3 regions of the Pseudomonas sp. FP2309 genome follow, and region 3 is predicted to be linked to each of the others. Evidence: riboswitches for the same ligand, from Rfam matches in the RefSeq annotation. Region 3 holds a riboswitch; each other region holds the start of a gene.
What was found. Region 3 has a riboswitch for cobalamin ahead of cobW (cobalamin biosynthesis protein CobW). Riboswitches for the same ligand answer to the same signal wherever they lie in the genome.
Positions count from the first base shown of each region.

Region 1 (6,371 bases), 1.5 Mb from region 3:
CCTACCTGAGCGCCAAAAGGGTGCTGCCGGGCAATCTGGCACGCAACCCTTAACGCAACGCTGCAGGAGGGGGTGCGCCCCTCCTGCAGTGGCTCATTTAGCCGCCGACACCCGCCACACTTTATTCCCCACATCATCCGCCACCAGCAAATCCCCCTGCTTGTCGATCACCACGCCTACCGGCCGGCCCATGGCTTTCTCATCCTTGTCGAGGAATCCGGTAAGCACATCCACCGGCTGCCCTTTCGGTTTGCCATTCTCAAACGGCACGAAGATCACCTTATAGCCACTGTGCGGTTTGCGATTCCACGAGCCATGCTGGCCGATAAACGCGCCGTTGCTGAACGCAGCCGGCAGCTTGCTGCCCTCGGCAAAAGTCAGCCCCAACGAAGCGGTATGCGGGCCCACTGCGTAGTCCGGCGCAATTGCCTTTGCCACCAGGACGGGGTCCTGCGGCGTGACGCGCACATCCACGTGTTGGCCGTAATAACTGAACGGCCAGCCGTAGAAGCCGCCGTCTTTGACCGAGGTAATGTAGTCGGGCACCAGGTCGCTGCCGATCTCGTCGCGTTCATTCACCGCCGTCCACAGTTTGCCGCTCTGCGGTTCCCAGGCCATGCCGTTGGGGTTGCGCAGGCCGGAGGCGAAAATCCGGTGCTGGCCGCTGGCGCGGTCGACTTCCCAGATCGCGGCACGCCCCTGTTCCGCCTCCAGGCCGTTCTCGCCGACGTTGCTGTTGGAGCCGACGCTCACGTACAGCTTGCTGCCGTCCTTGCTGGCCACCACGTTTTTTGTCCAGTGGTGATTCAGTGGGCCGCCGGGCAAGTCGACCACCTTGGCGCCCTGAGCCTTGATTTCGGTTTCGCCCGGCTGATACGGGAAGCGCAGCAGTTTGTCCGAGTCGGCCACGTACAGATCGTTGCCGACCAGGGTCATGCCGAACGGCGAGTTGAGGTTTTCCAGGAACACCGTGCGGGTTTCGGCGACGCCATCGTGATCGGCGTCGCGCAGCAGCGTGATGCGGTTCGCGCTCGGCACCCCCGCGCCGGCACGGCCCATGACCTTTTCCATGACCCAGCCGCGCAGGCCCTTAGCGTCATCCGGCTTGGGCGGAGCATTGGTTTCCGCTACCAGCACATCGCCATTGGGCAGCACATACAGCCAGCGCGGGTGGTCCAGGCCCTCGGCGAATGCGGCCACCTGGGTGCCAGCCGCCGCGGTTGGCTTGGCGCCCTCCGGCCAGCCGATGGCTGGCGCGATGTTGACGGTCGGGATCAGTGTCTTGTTCGGCTCCGGCAGCCTGGGCGACGGGCCGGTGCCGTCTGAGACTTGCAGGGTGGAGCTTTCGCCGCAAGCCACGAGGGTGCCGGCGAGCATGATCAGCAGGGCGAGTCTGGTTTTATGCATGGTGTTCTCCTTGATACCTGTAAGGGTAGAGGAGCGCTGCGGTGCGATGGTTCAAGTACTCGTCCAGCTTTCATTGACGCTCCACCCCCAACCCACTAACCTTCGCCGCTTGTTTCAGGTGCTCTGTGACCGATGGGTCGACAGGGTGAAACAGGGAAGCCGGTGAGTGAGCGCACTTGTACACAGTGCCGCCGCAATTCCGGCGCTGCCCCCGCAACGGTAAATGAGTCAAATCGCTGCCTTTTGCCACTGTATCGCGTGCGATATGGGAAGGCGCAGCGTCGGTCCGTTCTCTACAGGACGCCACTCATGAGCCCGGAGACCGGCCTGACTCATTCAACAGCATCACGGTGGGCGATGCTTGGCTGTCTGTTTGTGTTTTTTCCTGCCCGCCGTTTTTGTTCAGCCCCAACGGAGAGCTGCCATGACCGATACCCCCGACCGCGACGAACGCCACCTGGCGCGCATGCTGCGCAAAAAAGCCGTGATCGACGAGCGCATCGCCAACTCCCCCAACGAATGCGGCTTGCTGCTGGTGCTCACCGGCAACGGCAAAGGCAAGAGCAGTTCGGCGTTCGGCATGCTTGCCCGGGCCATTGGGCATGGCATGCAGTGCGGCGTGGTGCAGTTCATCAAGGGGCGCAACAGCACCGGCGAGGAGCTGTTTTTCCGACGTTTCCCCGAGCAAGTACGCTTTCATGTGATGGGCGAAGGTTTCACCTGGGAAACCCAAGACCGCCAACGCGATATCGCCGCCGCCGAGGCTGCCTGGGCCGTGTCGCGCCAATTGCTGCAAGACCCGGCCATCGGCCTGGTGGTGCTGGACGAGTTGAACATCGCCCTCAAGCACGGCTACCTCGACCTTGACCAGGTGCTCAGTGACCTGCAAGCCCGCCCGCCGATGCAGCATGTGGTGGTGACCGGTCGCGGCGCCAAGCCCGAGCTGATCGAAATGGGCGACACCGTCACCGAAATGGGCATGCTCAAGCACGCGTTCCAGGCCGGTATCAAGGCACAGAAGGGCGTCGAACTTTGAATCAGCCCCGTCATTGCCCAGCCGTATTGATCGCCGCACCGGCGTCCGGCCAGGGCAAAACCACCGTCACCGCTGCATTGGCCCGTTTGCACCGCAACCTGGGGCGCAAGGTGCGCGTGTTCAAATGCGGCCCGGACTTTCTGGACCCGATGATCCACGAGCGCGCCAGCGGTGCGCCGGTGTATCAATTGGACATGTGGATGGTGGGCGAGCAGGAAAGTCGCCGTCTGCTGTGGGAAGCGGCGGGAGAGGCCGATCTGATCCTGATCGAAGGCGTGATGGGCCTGTTCGACGGCACCCCGTCCAGCGCTGACTTGGCGCGGCACTTCGGTGTGCCGGTGCTCGGCGTGATCGACGGCACCGCCATGGCCCAGACCTTCGGCGCGCTGGCGTTAGGCCTGGCGCGCTACCAGCCGGACTTGCCGTTTGCCGGCGTCCTGGCCAACCGCGTCGGCACCCTGCGCCATGCACAGTTGCTCGAAGGCAGTCTCACCGAGGGCCTGCGCTGGTATGGCGCATTGTCCCGGGAGACCGGTATCGAGTTGCCCAGCCGTCACCTGGGCCTGGTGCAGGCCAGCGAATTGAATGACCTTGATGTGCGCCTGGACGCCGCCGCCCAAGCCCTGGGCAGCAGTTGCGAAGTGGCGTTGCCACCACCGGTGACCTTCGCCGCGCCGCAGGTGATCGAGGCCGAGCCTTTGCTGGCAGGCGTACGCATCGCCGTGGCCCGCGATGAGGCCTTTGCCTTCACCTACGGAGCCAGCCTTGACCTGTTGCGCGCGATGGGCGCCGAACTGAGCTTTTTCTCGCCGATCCATGATCGTGAGCTGCCCGCCGCCGACAGCCTGTATTTACCCGGCGGTTACCCGGAACTGCACCACCAGGCGCTGTCGGAAAACACCCCGATGCTCGCGGCCATCCGTGCCCATCACGCCGCCGGCAAACCGTTGCTCGCGGAGTGTGGCGGCATGCTTTACCTGCTGGACTCGCTCACCGATGTCGATGGCCACCGCGCTGAACTGCTCGGCCTGCTCCAGGGCGATGCGGTGATGCAAAAGAAACTCGCGGCCCTGGCCCTGCAAAGTGTCGAGTTGCCCGAAGGCGTGCTGCGCGGCCATACCTATCATCATTCCCTGACCAACACCGAGTGGCAGCCGATTGCCCGAGGGCTGAGCCCCAATGGTGGGCGCGGGGCGGAGGCCGTTTACCGACAAGGGCGGATGACCGCGTCCTACGTGCACTTTTACTTCCCGTCCAACCCAGCGGCAGTGGCGGCGCTCTTTGCGCCGCAACCCTCATGACTGACAACGCGTTCCCCCAGGCCGACCGCGCGGCGGTTTACCGCGCCATCGCCGAACGCCGCGACATGCGCCACTTCAGCGGCGGCACCGTGGCGCCTGAGTTGCTGCATCGCCTGCTCCAGGCCGCACACCAGGCACCCAGTGTCGGGCTGATGCAACCGTGGCGTTTTATCCGCATCAGCGACCGCCACCTGCGTGGGCAGATCCAGCATCTGGTGGAAGAAGAGCGCGTGCGCACCGCCGAAGCCCTGGGCGAGCGCTCCGATGCGTTCATGAAGCTCAAGGTCGAAGGCATCCACGATTGCGCCGAGGTGCTGGTCGCGGCACTGATGGATGACCGTGAGCGCCACATCTTCGGGCGGCGCACCTTGCCGGAGATGGACATGGCGTCGCTGTCGTGTGCCATTCAGAATCTATGGCTGGCCGCCCGCGTCGAAGGCCTGGGCATGGGCTGGGTGTCGTTGTTCGAGCCCCAGGCGCTGGCCGACTTGCTGGGCTTGCCGCCCGGCGCCAAACCCCTGGCCGTGCTGTGCCTGGGCCCGGTGGCCGAGTTTTATCCGGCACCGATGTTGCAGCTCGAAGGCTGGACCGAACCACGGCCGCTGAGTGACATGTTGTTTGAGAACAGGTGGGGAGTGAGTCAATGAGTGTGGCCTTGCTGTGTGTCGCTGCGGTGGCGCTGGATGCGCTGCTGGGTGAGCCCAGGCGCTGGCATCCGCTGGTGGCGTTCGGCAACTTTGCCGGGCGCATCGAGCAGCGTTTCAACTCCGGCGGCCGGGGCTGGCGCAGCCATGGTGTGACCGCCTGGTTTGTCGCGGTGGTGCCGCTGACCCTGCTGGCCACCGCCTTGTCGTGGGCGCCGTATATCGGCTGGGCACTGGAAATTCTGGCGTTGTACTGTGCCCTTGGCATGCGCAGCCTCGGCGAACATGTCATGCCTGTCGCCCAGGCCTTGCGCAGCGATGACCTGGATCAGGCACGCCTGCGCGTGAGCTACCTGGTGAGCCGTCAGACCAGCGAACTGGACAGTACCGAAGTGGCCCGTGCCGCAACGGAATCGGTGCTGGAAAACGGCAGCGACGCGGTGTTTGCCGCGCTGTTCTGGTTTGTCGTCGCCGGTGTGCCGGGCGTGGTGCTCTACCGCCTGAGCAATACCTTGGACGCCATGTGGGGCTATCGCAACGAACGCTTTGAGCGCTTCGGTTGGGCGGCGGCGAAAATCGACGACGTGCTCAACTACATTCCGGCACGTCTGGTGGCCTTGACCTACGCGGTATTGGGCAAAACCGCGCTGGCGCTCAAATGCTGGCGCACCCAGGGACCGACGTGGGACAGCCCCAATGCGGGCCCGGTGATGGCGGCCGGCGCAGGCGCGTTGGGCGTCGAGTTGGGCGGCGCGGCGATTTATCACGGCCAGTTGCACCAACGTCCACCTTTGGGCGAAGGCCCGGCTGCAGATGCCGATTCTATTGAGCGCGGCTGGCAACTGGTGCAGCGCGGCGTATGGTTGTGGCTGCTGGTCTTGTGCGCGGGGGCGCAATTCTATGCTTGAACACGGTGGTCGGCTGCGTAAGGCGTCCGTTGAGTACGGGATTGCCGAGGCCAATTGGCTTGATCTCTCCAGCGGCCTGGCGCCTTGGCCGTGGCCGATCCCCGAGATTCCGTTGCGCGCTTGGGCGCGCTTGCCGGAAACCGACGACGGCCTTGAGCAGGCAGCCAGCGACTATTACCGCGCCGCGCATCTATTGCCGGTGCCGGGTTCCCAGGCGGCTATCCAGTTGCTGCCGCGCCTGCGCCGTGCGGGCAAGGTCGGCGTGTTGTCGCCCTGTTATGCCGAACACGCCGAGGCCTGGCGTCGCGCAGGCTACGTGGTGCGTGAGGTGCAGGAGCAGGAAGTCGACTTTTTCCTCGATGGCCTGGATGTGCTGGTGGTGGTCAATCCCAACAACCCGACTGGCTTGAGCCTGCCCTCGCAGCGCCTGTTGGACTGGCATACCCGTCTGGCCCAGCGTGGCGGCTGGCTGGTGGTGGACGAAGCGTTTATGGACGTAACCCCCGAGTTGAGCCTGGCGGGCCAGGCCCATCAGGTCGGGCTGATTGTGCTGCGCTCGTTCGGCAAGTTTTTTGGCCTCGCCGGGGTGCGCCTGGGCTTTGTATTGGCCGAACGTCGGCTGCTCAAGTTGCTCGCCGAGCAAGTCGGACCGTGGGCGGTCAGTGGTCCGACGCGGGTGCTGGGTCAGGTTTGCCTGCGCGACAGCGTTGGCCACGCACGCCAGCGTGAACGGTGCATCGAGGCCGGCCAGCGCTTGTTCGCACTGCTTGAGCGCCATGGCTTTCAACCCCATGGCGGTTGCGCGCTGTTCCAATGGCTGATCACCCCGCACGCCGAGCGCATGTTCGAATTCATGGCTCAGCGCGGCATTCTGCTGCGCCTGTTCGTGCACAACAGCAGCCTGCGTTTCGGCCTGCCGGGCACTGAGGCTGACTGGCTGCGCCTCGACGAAGCCCTGGCGGCCTATAAGGATGCTTCATGAGCACGCTGATGGTACAGGGCACCACCTCCGATGCCGGCAAAAGCACCCTGGTGACCGCGTTGTGTCGCTGGCTGGTGCGCCAAGGCGTCGCAG
Region 1 covers NZ_CP117439.1:4,009,398-4,015,768, reverse strand. The annotation lists gene PSH59_RS18395 (C40 family peptidase) at 1-53, shown strand, start outside; gene PSH59_RS18390 (sorbosone dehydrogenase family protein) at 94-1,407, opposite strand; cobalamin riboswitch at 1,507-1,753, shown strand; gene cobO (cob(I)yrinic acid a,c-diamide adenosyltransferase) at 1,832-2,443, shown strand; gene PSH59_RS18380 (cobyrinate a,c-diamide synthase) at 2,440-3,744, shown strand; gene bluB (5,6-dimethylbenzimidazole synthase) at 3,741-4,391, shown strand; gene cbiB (adenosylcobinamide-phosphate synthase CbiB) at 4,388-5,296, shown strand; gene cobD (threonine-phosphate decarboxylase CobD) at 5,289-6,278, shown strand; gene PSH59_RS18360 (cobyric acid synthase) at 6,275-6,371, shown strand, end outside.
Region 1: linked by a shared signal. The riboswitch ahead of cobO (cob(I)yrinic acid a,c-diamide adenosyltransferase) and the one ahead of cobW (cobalamin biosynthesis protein CobW) in region 3 are both predicted to bind cobalamin.

Region 2 (6,371 bases), 1.2 Mb from region 3:
CGCCATCGGCTCCCAGGCGGGCGCGGCGCTGAAAAAATGCGTGCTGGAACTGGGCGGCTCCGACCCGTTCATCGTGCTCAACGATGCCGACCTCGACGCCGCCGTACAGGCCGCGCTGATTGGCCGCTTCCAAAACAGCGGCCAAGTTTGCGCCGCCGCCAAGCGCCTGATCATTGAGGCCGGTGTGGTCGAAGCCTTCACCGCCAAATTCGTCGAGGCCAGCCGCGCCATGGTGATGGGCGACCCGACCTCAGCCGACACCTACGTCGGCCCGATGGCCCGCTTCGACCTGCGGGACGAGTTGCACGGCCAGGTCCAGGCCACTCTGCAAGAAGGCGCCACATTGTTATTGGGCGGCAATAAAGTCGCAGGGGCCGGTAACTATTACGAACCGACCGTACTGGCAGACGTCACCGACCGGATGACCTCGTTCAAACAGGAGCTGTTCGGGCCGGTGGCCTCGATCATCACCGCCCGCGACGCTGACCACGCGGTGGCGCTGGCCAACGACAGCGAGTTCGGCCTCACCGCCAGCATCTTCACCGCCGATGCGGCAAAAGCCCGGCATATCGCCGATCAACTGGAAACCGGCGGGATCTTCGTCAACGCCTTCAGCGTCTCTGACCCACGGGTGGCGTTTGGTGGCGTGAAGAAGAGCGGCTTCGGCCGCGAGCTGTCGCACTTTGGTGTGCGCGAGTTCTGCAACGCGCAGACCGTGTGGCTGGACCGCAAATAAAACAGGCAACACCCGTCAACTGTGGGAGCGGGCTTGCTCCCACCTTTGACCTGCGGTGCTTTTTCGACCAATCGACCGTCACTTCCCCCACTGCTTTTGCAGCATGCCCTTACTTGCTTCCAGCAGTTGCTCGCGCAGTAAGCCAGTCGCATGCCCGACAGGAAAGCAGCTGCGTCAAAGCGCCCACAGGCGGATCAAGGCAAACCCCAGGTCTACGTTGACGCAGTCACGCCCATCTACCCACTCATCCCCGCGAAGGCGTCGTCCGGTGTTGGTCTCGCGCTCACCTTTGGCAATCACCAGCACAAACAACCGGACCGGGCATTCGAATGAGCGCAACCGCTCAACATCAGCCCTCACTGACCAATTGCCCTCCAGGCACTTGGCTTGGGATATGTCGCCCAGACACTTGATTTCAGCAACCATGCTCGTTGAGCCACTGTCGTCCAGGGCATACAGGTCGGCTTTGCGCCGCTCGCCAATCGGCAAATCGGTCCAGAGGCTGATCTCATTCTTGAACCAGGCATACAAGCTGATTTCGGCCTGAATCCAGTGCTCGCGGCAACTGTTCAGTTGCAACACCTGTTCGAGTTTATCGCCCATTTCACGAAAGGCCCGCTCGAACAAAACAATCCATTGATCAGCATTCATGACTTACTCCCTGTGTATGACGTATCGAGGCTAGTGCTTGACTGGTGCATCCCAGCAATCCGGGTGGCGTGCGCAGACATCGTATTGGCGATCCATCAAGGCCATGCGGTTAATGTGGGCGTCCGTGGCCGCCCGGAACGACTGATTGCTGGTTGTGATATAGGCCGCGGTGCGGTCAGTCAGGCGTGCGTTTAACTGGCTGCGGGTGTGGGCATCCAGTGCCTGGGGCGCGGTGGCTATGGTTTGCAGTGTCACGTCGTTCAAACGACTCAACTCATCGCGGTAGGTGTTTACGTATTCGGCACGGGCCGCGTCATGCTGGTGGTTCAAGTCGTACTGCATGGCTTCCAGGTTCTGCTTGTAGAGCGCCCAATAGCCCGCGGGCAGCACGCCACCGTCTTGTTTACGCAATTTGGCAATGCGCGCGTCGTTATCCGGAGCCGGTTGGAGTACGGGCTTGCGCGCAGAAGTGACGACGGGGTCTTGATCAATGATCTGGTCGATCCAGCCCAGCCTTGAAGGGTTCGAGGGCAAAACCTGTCCTAACGGTTCAAGCGGCACTGGCGCAGCAGGTGGGGGTGACGACACTGACTGGGCGCAACCACCCAGCAGTAACAAGGTGCAAAGCCGGGTCAGGACAAGGACGTTGCGAAAAGACATAAGTTCTCCATGAACAAAGGCGAATCGAAAGGGCGCGGCAAATAATATCATTGAGCCATCACTGCGTGTCACCCCATCGCTCAAGCATTCGCAGGGCGGTACAGCGCATCAATCCAGCATCCGGCTAAGCAGCCGGTGCCCATCTGCCGTCACCTCGACCATCGCCGACAACATCACGCCGTCGGCACCGTCCGTGGAGAGCAGGCTCCAAAAGTCCGGTGGCTGATACCTCACACCAACGGTGCCCGCCTTGGCGATCACATACACGTTGAGCACTTGCCCGGGTTGCATCAACGGGCTGTCACCCTCGACCTTGTAACCGAGCACTTGCGGCTTTTGTATGCGCGCCTGCCCCATGGCATAGCCCGCAAACTCACGCACCGCGACGGCATGGCCCGCGTCCAGTTCCTGTTGTATCGCCGCCCCCACATTGGCCAGCCGCTGGCCGCCCTGAACGTGGGCGACTCCGTTGGCCAGCGCACGGCGCGCAGTCATCAGCAATTGGCGTTGCGCCGGGGTGGCATTGGGTGTGGCGAACGTCCAGACCTGGGCAACATGGGCCTGCGCCGATGCCGCGATCAACTCCACTTTTACCAGCGCCGCGTCCGGGAACGGCACATCGGTGGGCGGCGCGGCGCTCACCTGGTTATTCACCGACACCGCCACCGCTGCCGGGTAGCCGCGATAACCGAACATCATCGGCAGCCAGCCGTGCTGTGCGTACTGGTCGAGTAAAAATTCCTGGACCGCAGTGCCGGTGCCGCCCTTGCGGATCAGCGGCGCGACCTTGCGCAACAGGTCACTGGCGACGGGCGCCAGTTTGGCTTCCTCGGCAAGAATGGTTGCGTCATCCAACTGGGCGATGGCGCGGGCCCTGTCGCCGATCGCGTCGGTGTAGCGGGCGAGCGCAGGGTCAGCGGCGTGTGCGCTCATGCAAAACAACAGTGGCACTATTCTCAGACGTATTAACATGGCCTTCCTTGGGTTGGTTATGGACGGACCCAAATTGTACCTCCACCCAGCGCCCAAGATGGACTACCATACCGCGCCGGTTCCCCCACGGGACTAATAGGGAATTCGAAACGCCGCACGCGGCGCCAATCGAAACTGCCCCCGCAACTGTAGGTGCCGAGCCCGCTCCTCAACGCCACTGGACGCCGTCCGGGAAGGCTGGAGCGAGGCGACGACGCATCAGTCAGGAGACCTGCCGGCCCAGCAACATCACTCACCGGCGGGGTGTCCGGGAAGCACATCCTTGCCTGCCTTTATCACGACGCTCGAGGGTGTATTTCCGAATCGTACCTCCCCAGTTCCACGTACGGTTCAAACGGAGATCGCCCCATGCTGCCACGCGTTATTGCCCTGATCACTGGCCTGGCTTTCTGTGCCCTGGCCCAGGCGGCACCCACTGCTTACCCGCTGACGGTAGAAAACTGCGGCAGCACCCTGACCTTCGGGCAGGCCCCCGCGCGCAGCGTGACCATCGGCCAGGCCGCTACCGAAATGCTCTACGCCCTGGGCGTGGGTAATACCGTGGTTGGCACCTCTCTGTGGTTCAACAGCGTGCTGCCGCAGTTCAAGGCGCAGAACGATGGCATCGAGCGCCTGGCCAACAACGAGCCGAGCTTTGAAGCGGTGATCGCCAAGCGCCCGCAATTGGTGGCTGCCGAACTGGAATGGGTGGTGGGCCCGCAAGGCGTGGTGGGTACGCGCGAGCAATTCCACGAGCTGAAGATCCCCACCTACCTGCTGCCCTCCGACTGCGAAAACAAAGACAACCTGGTGGGCGCCGACGGCACGCGACTGGAGCCGTTTCGCATCGACACGCTCTACAAAAGCATCAGCCAACTGGCGCAGATTTTCGACGTACAGGATCGCGGCCAGCAGTTGAACGACGGGCTTAAGGCGCGCCTGGCCCACTCGGTGGCCACTGTGCAGAGCAAAGGCCTCAAGCACGCCAGTGCATTGGTATGGTTCTCCAGCGCCGAGATGGCCAGCGACCCGTACGTGGCCGGTCACAAAGGTGTCCCCGAGTTCATGCTCGAGACCCTCGGCCTGCATAACGTGGTGCAGTCCGATGAAGAATGGCCCGCCGTCGGCTGGGAAACCATCGCCAGGGCCAACCCGACCTTCCTGGTGATCGCCCGCATGGACCGGCGCCGCTACCCCGCCGACGATCATGAAAAGAAACTGGCCTTCCTGCGCAGCGACCCGGTCACGCGCAACATGGACGCGGTCAAACACAATCGCATCATCATCCTCGACGCCCTGGCGCTGCAGGCCAGCATCCGCACGTTCGACGGCCTTGAACAACTGGCGGGCGCCATCGACGGCTACGACCTGCCCCAATGACCCGCACGCTAATAGCCCTGGTCCTGCTGCTGGCCGCCGTACTCGCCGGCGTGGCCATCGGTGAAACCGCCATCGAACCGCAGGTGGTGCTCCAGGTGCTCGCCAATAAACTGTGGAACGCCGGCTACGCACTCGACCCGATTGACGAAGGCGTGGTGTGGAACTATCGCCTGACCCGCGCGCTGGTCGCCGCTGCCTGCGGGGCGGGGTTGGCCACCTGCGGGGTGATTTTGCAGTCGTTGCTGCGTAACCCGTTGGCCGACCCGTACCTGCTGGGCATCAGCGCCGGCGCTTCGACCGGCGCGGTGCTGGTGGCGTTGATGGGCGTAGGCGGCGGGCTGATCTCGCTGTCGGCCGGCGCCTTTGTTGGCGCCATGGCAGCGTTTGCGCTGGTGATTCTGCTGGCGCGGGCCAGCGGTTCCGTGAGCGGCACCGGGCAGATCATCCTGGCGGGCATCGCCGGCTCGCAGTTGTTCAATGCACTTACCGCGTTCCTCATCACCAAATCCGCCAGTTCCGAACAAGCGCGCGGCATCATGTTCTGGCTGCTGGGCAACCTCAGTGGTGTGCGCTGGCCGTCGGTGTGGCTGGCGGTGCCGGTGGCGGTCGCAGGGTTGGCGGTGTGCCTGTGGCACCGGCGCGCGCTGGATGCGTTCACGTTCGGCAGCGACTCGGCGGCGTCCCTGGGCATCCCGGTGCGCCGCGTGCAATTTGTGCTGGTGGGCTGCGCCGCGCTGGTCACCGCGGTGATGGTGTCGATTGTCGGCTCCATCGGTTTTGTCGGCCTGGTGATCCCCCACGCCGTGCGCCTGCTGCTGGGCACCGGGCATTCGCGCTTGCTGCCGGCCAGCGCCTTGGGTGGCGCGCTGTTTCTGATCGCGGCGGATGTGCTGTCGCGCACGCTGATCAAGGGCCAGGTGATCCCCGTGGGTGTGGTCACGGCGCTGGTCGGCGCGCCAGTGTTCGCGCTGATATTGGTCGGTCGGAGGAACGCGCGATGAGCGTGCTCAGTTGCACAGGCCTGGGCTTCAAGGTGCGCGAGGCCGAGCTGCTGCGCGATATTCAGTTGGACGTTCAGTCAGGCGAAACCCTCGGCATCGTTGGCCCCAACGGCTCCGGCAAGTCCACCCTGCTCAAACTGCTGGCGGGCCTGCGCAAGCCAGGCAGCGGCGAGGTGCGCTTGGGCGGCCAACGCCTGGACGACCTCTCCCGCCGCACCATTGCCCAGCAACTGGCGGTGGTGGAGCAACAGGCCGACACCGACGACGCCATCCGCGTGTTTGACGCCGTGGCGCTGGGCCGTACCCCCTGGCTGTCGGCGCTAAGCCCGTGGTCCGGCGACGACGAACGCATCGTGCGCCAGGCCCTGCACGACGTGGACGCCACACACCTGAGCAGCCGCGCCTGGCGCAGCCTCTCGGGCGGCGAACGTCAACGCGTGCACATCGCCCGCGCCTTGGCGCAGCGACCGCAAATTCTGTTGCTGGACGAGCCGACCAACCATCTGGATATCCAGCATCAACTGTCGATCTTGAAGGGCGTGCAAGCGTTACCGGTGACGACGCTGATTGCGCTGCACGACCTTAACCAGGCGCTGACCTGTGATCGCTTGGCCGTGCTTGATCACGGGCGGTTAGTGGCGCTGGGCGCGCCACTGGACGTGCTCACGCCACAGCGCTTGCAGGACACCTTCGGGGTGCAGGGGCATTACCTGACGGACCCGTTTGACGGGGCACAGATATTGCGGATGCGCTCCTAGGGCCAGGTCAGATGGCGCTTTGTGTGAGCAGGCTTACCCCAACAACCCCCTGCATGCCAAAGACCTATAGATACCGCTGCATATGCGTCGTGCGCCAAACCGGATCCGCCTCGACATCCACCACGGCAAAGCCCTGACGCGCCCAAAAATCAATCGCCCCAGGCAGAAAAGGATGGGTATGCAGGTACATCACCTCAACCCCCTGCCCCCGGG
Region 2 covers NZ_CP117439.1:3,704,985-3,711,355, forward strand. The annotation lists gene PSH59_RS16965 (aldehyde dehydrogenase family protein) at 1-736, shown strand, start outside; gene PSH59_RS16970 (hypothetical protein) at 911-1,387, opposite strand; gene PSH59_RS16975 (hypothetical protein) at 1,418-1,921, opposite strand; gene PSH59_RS16980 (M24 family metallopeptidase) at 2,156-2,980, opposite strand; cobalamin riboswitch at 3,080-3,274, shown strand; gene PSH59_RS16985 (ABC transporter substrate-binding protein) at 3,389-4,399, shown strand; gene PSH59_RS16990 (iron ABC transporter permease) at 4,396-5,400, shown strand; gene PSH59_RS16995 (ABC transporter ATP-binding protein) at 5,397-6,158, shown strand; gene PSH59_RS17000 (GNAT family N-acetyltransferase) at 6,223-6,371, opposite strand, start outside.
Region 2: linked by a shared signal. The riboswitch ahead of PSH59_RS16985 (ABC transporter substrate-binding protein) and the one ahead of cobW (cobalamin biosynthesis protein CobW) in region 3 are both predicted to bind cobalamin.

Region 3 (6,371 bases):
GCATGCGTTCAGTCATGTCCCGCAACGCGGCGGGGTTGTGCTGTTGCACAAAGGCCCGAGTGTCCGGGTCGAGCAGGTAAGCGTCGGTGAGCAAGGCGTATTGATGATCGTCGATCAAGCCGGTGGTGGCGTCGAAGGCGAACAGGTTGTCCACGGTTGCGGCCATTTCGAACGCGCCTTTGTAACCGTGGCGCTTCACCCCGTCGATCCACTTGGGGTTGGCGGCGCGGGAGCGGATTACCCGGTTGAGCTCTTCCTTCAAGGTGCGAACCTTTGGTAAGTCCGGCTGGCTATGGTCGCCATGGTAGCTGGCCGCCTTGTCACCGCTGAGGGTTTCCACGGCGGCAAGCATGCCGCCCTGGAATTGGTAGTAGTCGTTGGAATCGAGCAGGTCATGCTCGCGGTTGTCCTGGTTGTGCAATACGGCCTGCACCTGGCTCAAGCGCCTGGCGAATTGGCCACGGGCGGCGGTGCCTTCATCGGAACCGCCATAGGCGTAGCCGCCCCAGTTCAGGTAGACCTGCGCCAAGTCCTCACGGCTTTGCCACAGGCGCCCGTCAATTGCGCCTTGCACGCCGGCGCCATAGGCACCGGGCTTGGCGCCGAAGATGCGCCAACCGGCCTGTTTCGCGGCGGTGTCGACATCCACGCCGGAGGCGAGCAAGGCCAGGCGCTCACTGCGCACCTTGGCTGCCAACGGGTTCATATCGTCCGGCTCGTCCAGCGCCGCCACCGCCTGCACCGCCGCGTCGAACAAACGGATCAGGTTGGCGAATGCATCGCGGAAAAACCCGGACACACGCAAGGTCACGTCGACGCGCGGGCGGTCCAGCAGGCTGATGGGCAGGATCTCAAAGTCATCCACGCGCTGGCTGCCCGTGGCCCACACCGGACGCACGCCCATCAACGCCATGGCCTGGGCGATGTCATCGCCGCCGGTACGCATGGTCGCGGTGCCCCATACCGACAGGCCGAGTTGACGCAAGTGGTCACCATGATCCTGCAGATGCCGCTCCAGAATCAGGTTCGCCGACTGGAAGCCGATGCGCCAGGCCGTGGTGGTGGGCAGGTTGCGCACGTCCACGCTGAAAAAGTTGCGCCCCGTGGGCAGCACATCCAGACGCCCACGGCTCGGCGCGCCGCTGGGCCCTGCCGGCACGAAGCGGCCGCCCAGGGCGTCGAGCAAACCGCGCATTTCCGCCGGGCCGCAGGCATCCAGGCGCGGCGCCACCACGATGCGCAGGCTTTCGATCACCGCCTTCACGTCTTCCCAGCCGGGCTCTTCCAGCTGTTCCAGAGGGCCTTCCAGCGCCTGCTCGATCAACCGTGCCGCATACAACTCCAAGCGCTCTCGGGTGTCCCCGGCCGTGCGCCACAGTTGCGCATCGATACTCTGCAACACCGCCGGACGCGGCCCTGACCAGGGCTCGGCCAGGGCGCAGTCGAGCGGATCGAACCCCAGCGCGAACGCTTTGGCCAGCACCCGCAGCAGGCTCGATTGCGGACCACGGCCGTCGCCACGCGGGATGCGCAGCAAGGCCAGCAAGGTATCGATGCGCAGGCGGCCGGCGGGCGACTCGCCAAAGATATGCAAGCCGTCGCGGATCTGCGATTCCTTCAGGTCGCACAGGTAGGTGTCCAGGCGCGGCAGCCAGATCGCCGCGTCGGCGTCGCCGTCCAGCTCCAGCTCCTTGTCGATACGGGTTTCGCGCACCAGCTTGAGAATGTCTTTTTGCAGCTCACGGGCGCGGCGCGGGTCGAGCAGTTGTGCCTCGTAATACTCGTCCGCCAACAGCTCCAAGTCCCGCAGCGGCCCGTAGGTTTCGGCGCGGGTCAGCGGCGGCATCAGGTGATCGATGATCACCGCCTGGGTACGCCGCTTGGCCTGGGCGCCCTCGCCCGGGTCGTTGACGATAAACGGGTAGATATTCGGCAGCGGGCCCAACAGCGCGTCGGGCCAGCAGTTTTCCGACAGCCCCACGCCTTTGCCCGGCAGCCATTCGAGGTTGCCATGCTTGCCGACGTGGATCACGCCGTGGGCGCCGTAGGTGTGGCGCAACCAGAAATAGAACGCCAGGTAGCCGTGGGGCGGCACCAGGTCCGGGTCGTGGTACACCGCGCTGGCGTCCACTTGATAACCGCGCGCCGGCTGGATGCCGACGAACGTCAGGCCCAGGCGCAGGCCGGCGATCATCATGCGGCCGTCACGGCACATCGGGTCGTTGTGGGGCGTCCCCCAGCGTTCCAGCACGGCCTGGCGATTGGCCTCGGGCAAGCGCTGGAACATCGCCTCATAGTCGTCCAGGCCCAGGCTTTGGTGGCAGGGGCGCAGGTCGAGGCTGTCGAGGTCGTTGGTGACGCCGCCGAGCAGCTCATGGATCAGGGCCGTGCCGCTGTCCGGTAACGCGTGCGGCAGCGGATACCCTTCGGCTTGCAGGGCCCGCAGGATATTCAGCGCCGCCGCCGGGGTGTCCAGGCCCACCCCATTGCCGATGCGGCCATCGCGGGTCGGGTAGTTGGCCAGCACCAGCGCGATGCGTTTATCCGCGTTCGGCACCCGCGCCAGCTCGACCCAGCGCCGTGCCAGCTCGGCGACAAAATCCATGCGCTCGGGCGCGGCGCGGTAGCACACCACATCCGACTGGCTGCGCTCGCTGCGCCAGGCCAGGTCCTTGAAGCTGATCGGCCGACTGATGATGCGCCCGTCAAGCTCCGGCAAGGCAATGTGCATCGCCAGGTCGCGCGGGCCCAGGCCCTGTTCGCTGGCCTGCCAGCCGGGCTGGTTGTCTTGGGCGCAAATGGCCTGGATCACCGGGATATTGCGGCGAAACGGACGCAAATGCGGGGCTTCCGGGCTGGACTGGGCAAACCCGGTGGTGTTGAGGATCACCGCCGCGCCGACCTCGTCCAGCAGGTCCTCGACCACCGTCAGGCAGCCGGGCTCTTTAAGGCTGGCCACCGCGATCGGCAACGGGTTGAGGCCCGCGGCCTGCAAACGTTGGCAGAATACGTCAATAAAAGCGGTATTGGCCGCCTGCAAGTGGGAACGGTAGAACAACACCGCCGCCACGGGATGATCGGCCTGCCACTCCCTCTGCCAGTCATTGAGACGGGCATTGGCGCAATGGGGGTGATAAATCGCGGTGCGCGGCAGCGTTTGCGGCTCGGCCCACGGGTATTCGCGCCCCAGATAACCACTGGCCAGGCAGCGGTAAAAATCCAGCGCGTTGGCCAGGCCGCCCTGGCGCAGGAAGCGCCAGAGACGGTCGCGTTGCTCGGCGTTGACCGTGCTCAGGCCGCTGAGCTCCGGGTCTGGACGGTCATCCCCCGGCACCAGGATCAGCGTGACGCCGCGCTCGGCCAGCTCGACCAAACGCTCGATGCCGTAGCGCCAGTAGCCAATGCCGCCGTGCAGGGAGATCAGGATGACTTTGGCGTGGCACAGTACTTCGTCGACGTACAGGTCGACCGAGGCATGGTTCTGCACCTGCATCGGGTTGGCCAGGCGCAGGCTGGGATAATCCTCAGGCAACTGCTGCGCCGCTTCGGCCAGCAGCGCCAGGCTGGAATCGCCGCTGCACAGGATCACCAGCTCGGCGGGGGTTTGGCCAAGGTCGGCAATATTGTCGTCCGCGACGAAACCGCCGGGCTGGGTCCTGAGCAGGTGCATGGTTTAAACGCTGAGCGCGGCGCGCAACTGCGCTTCAAGGCTGGCGGCGTCGAGCGCCTGGCCGATCAGCACCAGGCGTGTGACGCGCGCTTCGTCGGCGCCCCAGGCACGGTCGAAGTGCTTGTCGAAACGCGTGCCCACGCCCTGGATCAGCAGGCGCATCGGTTTGTTCGGGATCGCGGCAAACCCTTTGATGCGCAGGATGCCGTGCTGCACCACCAACTGGTTCAGGGCGTTGAGCAGCAGCGCTTCGTCGGCCTGGGGCAGGTCAATGGAGATGGAGTCGAACGCATCGTGGTCGTGATCGTCTTCACCGTCGTGGTGATGATCGTGATGGCTGTGGCGACCGTCGATGTGCTCTTCGGAGCCGGCACCCAGGCCGATCAACACGTCCAGCGGCAGGCGACCGCTGCTGGCTTCGATGACTTTTACTGCCGGCGGCAGCTCTTCGGCGACTTCCAGGCGCACACGGGCCAGGTCTTCGGGGCCGATCAGGTCGGCCTTGTTGAGGATCACCAGGTCGGCACTGGCCAGTTGGTCGGCGAACAGCTCGTGCAGCGGCGATTCATGATCCAGGTTCGGGTCCAGTTTGCGCTGGGCGTCGACTTGATCAGGGAACGCGGCGAAGGTGCCGGCGGCCACGGCCGGGCTGTCGACCACGGTGATCACCGCATCAACCGTGCAGGCGCTGCGGATTTCCGGCCACTGGAAGGCTTGCACCAGGGGTTTTGGCAGCGCCAGGCCCGAAGTTTCGATAAGAATATGGTCGAGGTCGCCGCGACGGGCGACCAGCTCACGCATCACCGGGAAGAACTCTTCCTGCACGGTGCAGCACAGGCAGCCGTTGGCCAACTCGTAGACGCGGCCATTGGCTTCTTCTTCGGTGCAACCGATGGAGCACTGCTTGAGGATGTCGCCGTCGATACCCAACTCGCCGAATTCGTTGACGATCACGGCGATGCGACGGCCCTGGGCATTGTCGAGCATGTGGCGCAGCAACGTGGTTTTGCCCGAACCGAGAAAGCCGGTGACGATGGTGACGGGAAGTTTGGCCAGTGTTTTCATCGGATGCCCTTTGGGGCGGGCATACGGGACGATAGGCCCTGCGGCGCGGCGCAGAAGCGGATTTCGTCACCGGATCACCCCGCCCGGTTGAAGTAGAAAATCGGTTACGAGGCAGGTCTCCTGGCTTCGGGCTTGCGGGTCACATGACCGGCGCCGACTGCGCCTTCCCGCCGGTTCAGGCAGTGGCGTGGCAGTCGGAAAACCCTTCACAGTTGCGGGGGCAGCCGCGGCTTGAACCGCGTTCCCTTCTTAGCTTCGGCCTGGGCCGAAGAACCTCGAAGGTGCAAGGCTACAGGGGCTCGGCCCATTTGACTACCGCCGTTCTGCATGCTTTCCTACACGCCTTGTTTCGGGTGCCCTTCACAGGGTGAAACGGGAAACCGGTGCGTCATACACCTATGACCAGTCCGGTGCTGCCCCCGCAACGGTAAGCGAGCGAAGCGTCAAATCCACTGTGCATCAGCATGGGAAGGAGACGCTTGATCAGGCCCCACTCCTTCTCAGGAGCGCCCCTCGCAAGCCCGGAGACCGGCCCGAAAAATTCAGATAACAAACCCGCGGTGGGCGGGCGCTGTTCAGAACCCTGCGTGCCTGGCTCGCGGGGTTTTCATGCGCTCGTTTCACCCTGACACCTGATAGGGACGCGCCATGTCGATCATCAGCAGCACCTCGCACACCGCCAGCCAGACCACCACGCTCAGTCAACGCCTGACCGCCGCCATCGGCGCGTCGATCCTCGGCGCGTGCCTGGTGTATTTCGCCGGTTTCTCGCATATCGAGGCGGTGCACAACGCCGCCCACGATACCCGCCACAGCGCCGCGTTCCCGTGCCATTGAGAGCTGACGACATGATCAAGCGTATTGCGCAAACCGCAGGGTTCAGCGGCCTGCTGGCCGCCCTGCTGCTGACCCTGCTGCAAAGCTTCTGGGTCGCCCCGCTGATTCTGCAGGCGGAAACCTTTGAACACGCCCCGGCAGCCGCCGAAGTGGCGCATGATCACGGCGCAGGGGCTGCGGCCCACAGCCACGACGCCGAAGCCTGGGAGCCGCAAGACGGCTGGCAGCGCGTGCTGTCCACCACCGGCGGCAATCTGGTGGTAGCGGTGGGTTTCGCGCTGATGCTGGCCGGTCTCTACACCTTGCGCACGCCAACCCGCACCGCTCAAGGCCTGCTGTGGGGCCTGGCCGGGTATGCGACCTTCGTGCTGGCGCCGACCCTGGGCCTGCCGCCTGAACTGCCGGGCACCGCCGCCGCCGACCTGGCACTGCGCCAGAGTTGGTGGATCGGCACAGCCGCCTCGACCGCAGCCGGCATTGCGCTGATCGTGTTCGGCCGCAATTGGCTGCTCAAAGTGCTCGGCGCGGCCATTCTCGCCGTGCCCCATGTGATTGGAGCGCCGCAACCGGAAGTGCATTCGATGCTGGCCCCAGAGGCTCTCGAAGCCCAATTCAAGATCGCGTCGCAGTTGACCAACGTGGTGTTCTGGCTCGCCCTGGGCCTGATCAGTGCCTGGCTGTTCCGCCGCAACCGCAACGACCAATACTCGGCATGACCTATGTGGTCGGCCTGGGTTGCCAGCGGGGTTGTGACGTGCACACCCTGCTGGCACTGTTTGACAGCGCCCTCGCCGAGGGC
Region 3 covers NZ_CP117439.1:2,523,275-2,529,645, reverse strand. The annotation lists gene cobN (cobaltochelatase subunit CobN) at 1-3,670, opposite strand, end outside; gene cobW (cobalamin biosynthesis protein CobW) at 3,674-4,735, opposite strand; cobalamin riboswitch at 4,828-5,028, opposite strand; cobalamin riboswitch at 5,070-5,287, shown strand; gene PSH59_RS11550 (CbtB-domain containing protein) at 5,384-5,572, shown strand; gene PSH59_RS11545 (CbtA family protein) at 5,584-6,288, shown strand; gene PSH59_RS11540 (cobalamin biosynthesis protein) at 6,285-6,371, shown strand, end outside.